DNA from 3 places in the Xanthomonas sp. CFBP 8152 genome. Region 1 is predicted to be linked to each of the others. Evidence: predicted binding sites of a transcription regulator. Region 1 holds the regulator's gene; each other region holds the start of a gene.
What was found. Region 1 encodes FliA, which starts transcription of late flagellar genes. Its sites were predicted from a motif close to TAAAGTTTNNCNNNCNNNGGCCGATAA; they were not measured.

Region 1 (3,275 bases):
GCCGACAGCGCCGGGAGCCTGCTGGAACTGCTCGAGCGCCTGCGCGACTACAAGCTGGTGCTGATCGACACCGCCGGCATGGGCCAGCGCGACCGCGCCCTGGCCGCGCAGCTGAACTGGCTGCGCGCCGCGCACCAGGTCACCTCGCTGCTGGTGTTGCCTGCCAACGCGCACTTTTCCGACCTCGACGAGGTCGTGCGCCGCTTCGCCCACGCCAAGCCCCAGGGCGTGGTGCTGACCAAACTTGACGAGACCGGCCGCTTCGGTAGTGCGCTGTCGGTCGTCGTCGATCACCAAATGCCCATCACCTGGGTGACTGACGGACAGCGGGTCCCCGACGACCTGCACCGCGCCAATGCCGCCAGTCTCGTTCTTCGCCTTGAAGATTTGCGGCGCGCTGCCGATAAGCCCTGTACTCCGGAGCACAACCATGCAGTCGCGTGAATACGCCAAGCTGACCAACGCCTTCCCCCTGTCGGCGACCCGTCCCGAGCCCCTGGGCCCGGTGCGCACCATCGCCGTGACCGGCGGCAAGGGCGGCGTGGGGAAAACCAACATCTCCGCCAACCTTGCCGTGGCCTTGGCCGACATGGGCAAGCGCACCCTGCTGCTGGATGCCGACCTGGGCCTGGCCAACCTGGACGTGGTGCTGGGCCTGTCGCCCAAGTACACCCTGGCCGACCTGATCGCCGGCCGCTGCACGCTGGATGAAGTGATCATCGAAGGCCCCGGCGGCGTGCTGGTGGTCCCGGCCGCTTCCGGTCGCCGCCATATGGCCGAACTGGCCCCCGCCCAGCACATCGGCCTGGTCAACGTGTTCTCCGAACTGGAACGCGACCTGGACGTGATGGTCATCGACACCGCCGCCGGCATCACCGACAGCGTGCTGACCTTCTGCCAGGCCGCGCAGGACACCGTGGTGGTGGTCTGCGACGAACCGGCCTCCATCACCGACGCCTACGCGCTGATCAAGGTGCTCTCGCGCGAGCGTGGCGTGGACCGCCTGCAGATCATCGCCAACATGGTGCGCGACCCCAACGAAGGCCGCCTGCTGTACGACAAGCTGTCGCGGGTGTGCGAAAAGTTCCTCGGCGACGTGTCGCTGAACTACCTCGGCCACGTGCCGCAGGACGATTGGTTGCGTCTGTCGGTGCAGCGCCAGCAACCGGTCATCAAGGCCTACCCCGCCAGTCCGTCGGCGCAGGCCATCGCAGAAATCGCTCGCCGTACCTCGCGCTGGCAGGCCCCCACGGTGCCGCGCGGCAATGTCGAGTTCTTCGTCGAACGCATCATCCAACGGGGAGTGGCCGCATGAGCACCGCCACCGCAACAGCCAGCGCGCAGTACCGCGCCGTGCAGCGCAACAACGCCAACGATATCGTCACCCAACACGCCGACCTGGTGCGCCGCATCGCCCACCATCTGGCCGCGCGCCTGCCGGCGAGCGTGGAAGTGGACGATCTGATCCAGGCCGGCATGATCGGCCTGATCGAAGCCTCGCGCAGTTACGACTCAGAGCAGGGCGCCTCGTTCGAGACCTATGCCTCGATCCGCATCCGTGGCTCGATGATCGACGAGATCCGCCGGGGCGACTGGGTACCGCGGTCGGTGCACCGTCGCGCACGCGACGCTGCCGCTGCCGTCCGCAAGATCGAACAGCACACCGGCCGCGCCGCCGCTGCCACCGAAGTGGCCGCCGCGATGGAAATACCGCTGCCCGATTACCTGCGTCTGATGGAAGATGCCGCCCGCGGCCAGGTGCTGAGCCTGGAGTCGCGGATCGAGGATCATGGCGAGCTGGACACCACCGCCAAGGGTGGCCCCAATCCGCAGCAGATGATGGAGCGTGGCGAATTCGGCCGCGAGCTGGGCAAGGCGATCGGCCAGTTGCCCGAGCGCGAGCAGCTGGTGCTGTCGCTCTACTACGAACAGGAATTGAACCTGAAAGAAATCGGCGCCGTGCTCGGTGTCAGCGAATCGCGCGTCTGCCAGATCCATGGCCAGGCGGTGGTACGTCTGCGCGGCCGCCTCAAGGTCTTCGAACTGGCCGACGCCGGTGTCGAAATTGACGAATAATTTTTCGTGTTAGGAGCTTGATGTGAACAAGAACATGCGGATTTTGATCGTGGACGACTTCTCGACGATGCGACGCATCGTCAAGAATCTGTTGGGCGATCTTGGCTTCACCAATACCGCAGAGGCCGAAGACGGCAACAGCGCGTTGGCTGCGTTGCGGTCCGGCCCGTTCGATTTCGTGGTCACCGACTGGAACATGCCTGGCATGACCGGCATCGACCTGCTGCGCAACATCCGCGCCGACGCCAAGCTCAAGCACCTGCCGGTGATGATGGTGACTGCCGAAGCCAAGCGCGAGCAGATCATCGAAGCGGCCCAGTGCGGCGTGAACGGCTACATCATCAAGCCGTTCACCGCGCAGACGCTGGAAGAGAAACTGGGCAAGGTATTCGAACGTCTGGCGGCGACCGCCTGATGAACGTCACCGTGGACACCAATGCCGAACGCGCCGCGTTGATCGACCGCCTGCAGGGCGCGCTCGATGCACTGGAAAGCGGTGACGAAGCTGCGTGGAAGCGCGAGGTCGACCACCTCGCCGCCCTGCGCACGCGCCCGATGATGCAGGGCCTGAGCCGGCTCGCGCGCGAACTCGGTCAGGCGCTGGGCGAGTTGCCCACCGTGCCCGAAGAGGCCGGCGAGCTGGACGATGCCTGCTCGCGCCTGGACCACGTGGTGGAAATGACCGAGAAGGCCAGCCATCGCACGCTGGATCTGGTCGAGGAATGCCGTGAGCTGGCCAACCAGCTACGCGACGGCGGTCTGAATCAGGACCAGGGCGCGCTGATGGACAAGATGCGCCACAACCTGACCGAGCTGTCGCTGGCGCAGAGCTACCAGGACCTGAGTGGGCAGATCATCCGGCGCGTGGCCGGCATCGTCCGGCGCGTGCACGAGGGTTTCGGTGCGCTCGGCCTGCCGCCGAAGAATCCAGAGCCGAAGAAAGACGACGGCGGTCTTGCCGGTCCTGCAGTCAAGGGCCTGGACCGTCACGCGGTGTCGCAGGACGACGCCGATGACCTGCTGTCCGGATTGGGGCTGTAACCATGAGTGCTGTTCCAGACGATATTGCTGCCGATTTCATCGTCGAGGCCCAGGAAATCCTGGATCGCCTCGGCGAACAGCTGGTGTCGCTGGAGCAGGCACCGGACGAAGCCGATCAGCTCAATGCGGTATTCCGCGGCTTTCACACGCTCAAGGGC
Region 2 (3,275 bases), 140 kb from region 1:
ACCAGACGCTGATCGTCCAGTGCATGCTGCACGACAGCCTCGATTCGATTGGATGACACGGAAGTGCCCAGGTCCGGATGCCGCGATGATGGAGGCGTGCTCATGGGAGTGCATTACCGGTGACTGATCCGTGCAGGTTAGACAGCCTTTGACTGCAGAAAAACCGGGGTACAGTTCCTGATTGTGCGGACGCTGATGTCCGCAATGAGGGATGCAGTGGACAGTCTCAGCGGGTTCGTGGTGTTCGTGCAGGTCGCCGAAACGCGCAGCTTCGTGGCAGCGGGCCGGCAGCTGGGCGTCTCCGCATCGGCGGTCGGCAAACGCGTGGCGCGGCTGGAAGAAAAGCTAGGCGTGCGTCTCTTCCATCGCAGTACGCGCAGCGTCACGCTGACTGCCGAAGGCGTGCTGCTTCTGGAGCGCAGCCGCCGCATCCTTGCCGAGATCGAGGCTGCGGAATTGGAGCTGTCGCAAGCGACCGCGACACCGCGTGGACGCCTGCGCGTCAGCCTGCCGCTGGTTAGCTCGCTGATGCTGCCGGTGCTCGCCGACTTCATGCGGCAGCACCCCGAGATCGAACTGGACCTCGATTTCAGCGAACGCATGGTCGATGTGATCGAGGACGGCTTTGACGCGGTGGTGCGCACCGGCAAGCCCAGCGATTCGCGCCTGTCGGCAAGGCGCCTTGGCCGCTTCCAGATGATGCTGGTCGCCTCGCCTCACTATCTGGCGCAACGTGGGGTGCCGCGCGTGCCCGGCGATCTGCTGCAGCATGTCTGCCTGCACTACCGCTCTCCAAACTCGGGAAAGCTGGAAACCTGGCCGCTGCGCATGCGACGTCATGACACCGAACTGGTGCTGCCCACTGCGATGATCTGCAACAACATCGAGACCCGGGTGCATTTCGCGACACAGGGGCTGGGCATCGCCTGCCTGCCGGACTTTGCCATTGGTGATCTGCTTGCAGACGGACGCCTGCTGCCGGTGCTGGCGGATCACGTCGAGCGGACAGGCGTATTCAATGTACTGTGGCCCGCAAGCAAGCATCCGTCACCGAAGGTGCGCGCGTTTGTCGACTTTCTCTGCTGCCGCGTGTTCCCCGACAACGCAGACACGCCGCGCAAGCGAGCCAGGCAATGAGACGCGCACCGACACTGCAGTGAATGGTGCCCTGCGCGCTGTGCGGAGCGCGGTGAACCAGGGGACCGGATCTCGGATGGGTTGCGTGACCATGAGCCAAGGGCCATGCCGACGCACACAACATCAGCACTATCACGTTAATCGCCACTGCGCGGCCAGTCGGTTTTTTCCTGACCTGCGTGAACGAAACAGCGAGCTAAACGTAGCCCGAAGCGGGCTGTTTAAGTTTCCGACCCCGGCGTCGTTATCACGTTGCCGAGGCATTCACGCGAACATCGTGCGGCCTGCCAGCCGGTGCTACCCACTGGACATGAGGACGACCCGCATGAGTTCCTACTTGCAACGCTATAACGTCGGGCGCCGTCTCGGCCTCGCCTTCAGCATCCTGATTCTGCTGTCGAGCCTGCTGGTGGCGACCGGCCTGGTCACGCTGGCCAACGCAAGACAGCAATTGGATTTCATCGTGCTCGATCGCATGGCCAAGATCCAGATCGGCAACGGCATGCTGGATGCCAACTCATCTCTCCTCATCGCACTGGGCACCTATGCCATGGCCACCAGCGATGAACTCAACAACGAAGCGCTCACTACCATCAAGGCGCAGCGTCAGCGCTATAACGAGCTGCGTGCCAAGCTCGATACGTTATCCAGCTCCGAAGAAGGCCGCCAGATTCGCGCCGAGATGGACGAGCGACGCGCAATCTCAAGCAAGATCAACGAGCAGGTCATGGCACTCGCCGCTCAAAACGCGAATGCGCCGGCGCAGACCTTGCTCAGTGAAAAGGCGCGCCCGGCGACGATGGCATGGCAGGACAAGATCCGCGAACTGGTGGCGCGTCAGGAAGGTCAGAGCCAGCAAGCCTATGCCGATGCAGTGGCGTCGATGAATCGGGGCAAGCTGCTGATCATCTCCGGCGGCATTGCCGTGGTGGTGATCAGCAGCTTGCTTGCCTGGCTCATCACCCGCAGCCTGACCCAACCGCTCGCACGCGCGACCCGGGTGGCCGAGGCGATTGCCAACGGCCGGCTGGACAACGACGTGGAAAGTGATGCCAAGGATGAAACCGGCCGTCTGCTGCGCGCCATGCGCGGCATGCAGAGGCAGCTGCAATCCTTGCTCGACGCGCAGAGCGACATGGCCAGGCGCCATGATGATGGCCAGACCAGTTTCCGCATCGATGCTACGGCGTTTCCTGGCGACTATGCCCGCATGGCCGAGGACATCAATACGCTGGTGGCATCGCATCTGGCGGTGCAGACCAACCTGGCACGTATCATGGGGCGCTACGCCATCGGCGACCTCAGCGAGAGCATGGACCGCCTGCCCGGCGAGAAGGCCGTGCTCACGCAAACCATGGACGAGGTCAAGGCCAACCTGTCTGCAATGAACCGCGAGATCAAGCAACTGGCGCAATCCGCAGCCAATGGTGACTTCAGCGCACGCGGCGATGCCGAGCGTTTCCAGTACGATTTTCTTGTGATGGTCGATAGCCTCAACCAGCTCATGGCCACTGCCGACGGCAACCTGCAATCGTTGTCGTCGCTGCTGCAATCCATCGCCGCAGGCGATCTCACCGCGCGGATGACTGGCGAGTTCAAAGGCGTGTTCGCGCAGATGCGTGACGACGCCAACGCCACTGCCGCGCAGCTGGCAGAGATCGTCGGCCGCATCCAGCACTCGGCGGTATCGATCAATTCTGCAGCCAGCGAAATCGCTGCAGGCAATCAGGACCTGTCGCAGCGTACCGAGCAGCAGGCCGCCAATCTGGAAGAAACCGCCGCGTCGATGGAAGAGCTGACCTCCACCGTGCGCCAGAATGCCGAACACGCCCGTCAAGCCAATCAGTTGGCGATCGGTGCGGCGGGTGTGGCATCGCAAGGCGGCGAGATCGTGAGCAAGGTCGTGGGCACCATGGCCGGTATCGAAGCCTCGTCCAAGAAGATCGCCGACATCATCTCCGTCATCGACGGGATCTCGTTCCAGACCAACATTCTGGCCTTGAACGCGGCAGTGGAGGCGGCACGTGCCGGCGAACAAGGCCGCGGCTTTGCGGTGGTCGCGTCGGAAGTCCGCACTCTCGCCCAACGCTCCACCGCTGCGGCGAAGGAGATCAAGAGCCTGATCGACGATTCGGTCG
Region 3 (3,275 bases), on a different contig from region 1:
GGTGGACATGCGCCTTGTGCAGATCAACAACCTGTTGCACAGCTATCGCAAGCAGGGACTGGATGGCGCGCGCGCCTCGATCGCACGTGGCGTATTCCAGACCTCGTCCTCGCTGCGCCGCCAGGTGCAGACCATGACGGAACTGGAGCGTCAGCAACTGGTGAAGCGCAACGACACCAACACGCGCAGCGCGCAGTGGGTGCTATGGGTGACGGTGGTCGGGATCTTCAGCGGGTTGCTGGTGATGTTGCTGGCCTATCGACTGCTGTCGCGCGAATTGGAACGGCGCGTGCTTGCCGAAGACGCGGCCAGCACGACCAGCGAGCGCCTGATCGAATCGTTCGCCACGCTCGAACGCACGTCGGCCGGGCTGGAGGCGCTGGCACGTTACTCGGGGCTGCTGCAGAACTGTCGCAATGCCGAAGAAGCGCTGGAAATCACCGCACGTACGATCGCTCCGCTGATCCCGGGCGCAGCCGGCGCGGTCTATCTGCTGCGCGCCTCGCGCGATCGTGCCGAACAGGTGGTGGCATGGGGCGCGATGGCCAACGACGACAACGCCAGCATCGCGCCGGACACGTGCTGGGCCCTGCGCCGCGATCGTACGCATGTGGTGGAAGACGCCAGCCAGGGCATGCTCTGCCAACACGTCGGCGCCAATCTTCCGGCGCATGCGGGCACCGCCTGCATCCCGCTATCTGCCCAGGGGACGCAGTTGGGGATGCTGGCGCTGCGCAGCGAGGATCCGCGCGATCTGGCCTCGTTGACCGTGGCCGAGGCTGCGGCCGAGCAATTGTCGCTGGCGCTGCATAACCTGCGCCTGCGCGAAACGCTGCGCCAACAATCCATCCGCGATCCGTTGACCGGTCTGTACAACCGCCGTTATCTCGAAGAAGCGCTCAATCACGAACTGGCGCGCTGCACGCGACGGGTGCAACCCTTGTCGGTGCTGATGCTGGACGTGGACCACTTCAAGCAGTTCAACGATCTGCACGGCCATGGTGGCGGCGATCGCGTCCTGGCGGCGATCGGCGAATTCCTGCTGGCGCAGACGCGCGGCGAGGACATCTGCTGTCGCTACGGTGGCGAAGAGCTGACCATCATCCTGCCGGAAGTGGATCTGGCAACTGCCTGCAGGATGGCCGAGAAGCTGCGTGCCGGCATCGAGACGTTGCAGGTAATGGCCGATGGCGTCTCGTTGCCGAAGGTCAGCGCCTCGTTCGGTGCGGCCAGCTTTCCCGTGCATGCAGGCAATATGGCGCAGCTGCTGCGGCGCGCGGACGAGGCGCTCTACCGTGCCAAGCAGGCAGGACGCAATCAGGTGATGAGTGCTGGCAATCCAGCCGCAGGCTAAGCCACGCCGTCGCCAGCGTTGCATCTGTGCCTGCGGCCATACCCTCGCCCCGCGCCCAACCGACTGCGCCGGAAGCGTTCTGTCGTATCGGCACAGCAGGAGTCAAGCGCTACTGTGCCCATCCTCATCGGTTGGAATCAGGCCAGCACCCGCCAACATGCCGTCGACGCGTGTCCGCACATAGGCCGTGTCCTCGGCCGCGGCACTGCTCAACAGGGCTTGGGCACGCGCCTGAAAATCAAGATAGTCGAAATCCGCATCTTCATCGGCGGACAGCTGCGGCAATTCGTCCTGCAGCGCATCCAGTCGCGTGTCGAGTTCTTCGCGTGTGGGCATGACAGACTCCTACGGCAAAGACGCTACGGTTGCGGCACAGCCGTCAAGGAGGTGCGAAGCCCGGCCCGGCAACGCTTCATTTTCCTACCCGTTGCCGCGGCACGTGCACGCTCAACTTTCGCGAAGCCGCGCCGATAATGATGCCGACTCCTATAGAACCTTCCCTGTGATCCTCCACCTGCGGCGGGATTTCCGCCTCGGCATCGTCAAGATGCTGGGGCCGATCACCGCGCTGTTGCTTTGCCTTTATGCGGTGTACCTGGCCATCACCGGTCAGGCGCTTGCCTGTCTCATCAGCGCATCGCTCGGTACGCTTGCGATATGGCGCGGCTGGAAAATGCGCGATGCCGAACGCACCGGCGCCGGCGGCGTGTGGCTGGCCTCCATCAATGTCGGCGGCTGCCTGGTGGCCTGCTGGGCCGGCGGCGATGGCGCCCTGCCCTGGTTGTTTCCGGTGCTGGCCACCAATTACTTTCTGTGCGGTCCGCAACGCGCGGTGCTGCTGAGCCTGCCGCTGCTGGCGGCGCTGTTGCTGCTGCCAGGCCTGATCGTCAGTCCCGGCCAGGGCGTGTCGACGATCGTAGTGACGCTGGTGACGCTGGCGGTCGGGTATGCGTTTTCGCTGCGGATGCAGGACGACCGCGTACATCTGGAAGAGCTGGCCTCGCTGGATGCACTGACCGGCCTGCCCAACCGGCGCATGCTCGAACGGGCGCTCACCCATCAGATCGACCGGCGCCAGCCGCACGAACGGCTCAACAGCCTGATCATTCTGGATCTGGACCATTTCAAGGAGGTCAATGATCTCTACGGGCATGCCGCAGGCGATGCCGCGCTGTCGGATCTGGCCACCATCCTGCGCTTTGAAGTGCGCGAGCCGCACCAGGTGTTCCGCTTCGGCGGCGAAGAATTCGTGGTGCTGTTGCGTGCCGGCTCCCTGCAGGAACTGGAAGCGGCCACCGAACGCCTGCGCAAGGTGATCCGCAACGGGCTACGCGGCCCGGGGGGACGGATCACGGTGTCGCTGGGCGCAGCGCGCCATGACGGCGAAACGCATTGGCAGGACTGGTTTTCGCGTGCCGATGCCGCGTTGTACCTGGCCAAGAACGGTGGCCGCGACAGCGTGCGGGTGGCCGACTGAGCGCAGTTCGTCGTGTGATCGCCCGGCGCCCAGGCACACCGACTCGGTACCTGAGCTCCAGGTGCCGTATCGGCTGACGACACCTCGGCGCAGCCGGATGCCTGCGGGGCGACCTGACCGCCGCCCCGCAGGCCGGGCTTAGCGATTGAGCACTGCCACCGGTGCCGCAGGCGCTTCGCCCTGCTTCCAGCCGCCCAGCGCCTTGTATACACCGACCACGCCGACATTGACTGCTGCTTCAGCCTGCGCCAATGCATCGTCGGCGGCCAGCTGGGTGCGCTGCGCGTCCAGCAGGGTCAGGAAGTCCTCCGAGCCCTCGCGGTAACGGATCTGCGCCAGTTGTTCGGCACGCCGCGCCGCATTGGCCTGCTCCACCACGATCGCCAGGCGCGCCTGCTGGCGACCGTAACCGATCAAGGCGTTCTCGGTGTCTTCCAGCGCCAG

Region 2: the regulator FliA is predicted to act here: its motif matches at 1,359-1,385, upstream of FHT09_RS17320 (methyl-accepting chemotaxis protein).
Region 3: the regulator FliA is predicted to act here: its motif matches at 1,802-1,828, upstream of FHT09_RS14355 (GGDEF domain-containing protein).

Annotation. Positions count from the first base shown of each region.
Region 1 covers NZ_JACHNO010000005.1:167,240-170,514, forward strand. Annotated here, with positions in the region: gene flhF (flagellar biosynthesis protein FlhF) at 1-444, shown strand, start outside; gene FHT09_RS17900 (MinD/ParA family protein) at 431-1,315, shown strand; gene FHT09_RS17905 (RNA polymerase sigma factor FliA) at 1,312-2,076, shown strand; gene cheY (chemotaxis response regulator CheY) at 2,099-2,491, shown strand; gene FHT09_RS17915 (protein phosphatase CheZ) at 2,491-3,117, shown strand; gene FHT09_RS17920 (chemotaxis protein CheA) at 3,120-3,275, shown strand, end outside.
Region 2 covers NZ_JACHNO010000005.1:31,823-35,097, forward strand. Annotated here, with positions in the region: gene FHT09_RS17310 (serine hydrolase domain-containing protein) at 1-32, opposite strand, end outside; gene FHT09_RS17315 (LysR family transcriptional regulator) at 205-1,137, shown strand; gene FHT09_RS17320 (methyl-accepting chemotaxis protein) at 1,463-3,275, shown strand, end outside.
Region 3 covers NZ_JACHNO010000003.1:610,337-613,611, reverse strand. Annotated here, with positions in the region: gene FHT09_RS14365 (GGDEF domain-containing protein) at 1-1,354, shown strand, start outside; gene FHT09_RS14360 (hypothetical protein) at 1,457-1,690, opposite strand; gene FHT09_RS14355 (GGDEF domain-containing protein) at 1,857-2,831, shown strand; gene FHT09_RS14350 (efflux transporter outer membrane subunit) at 2,970-3,275, opposite strand, start outside.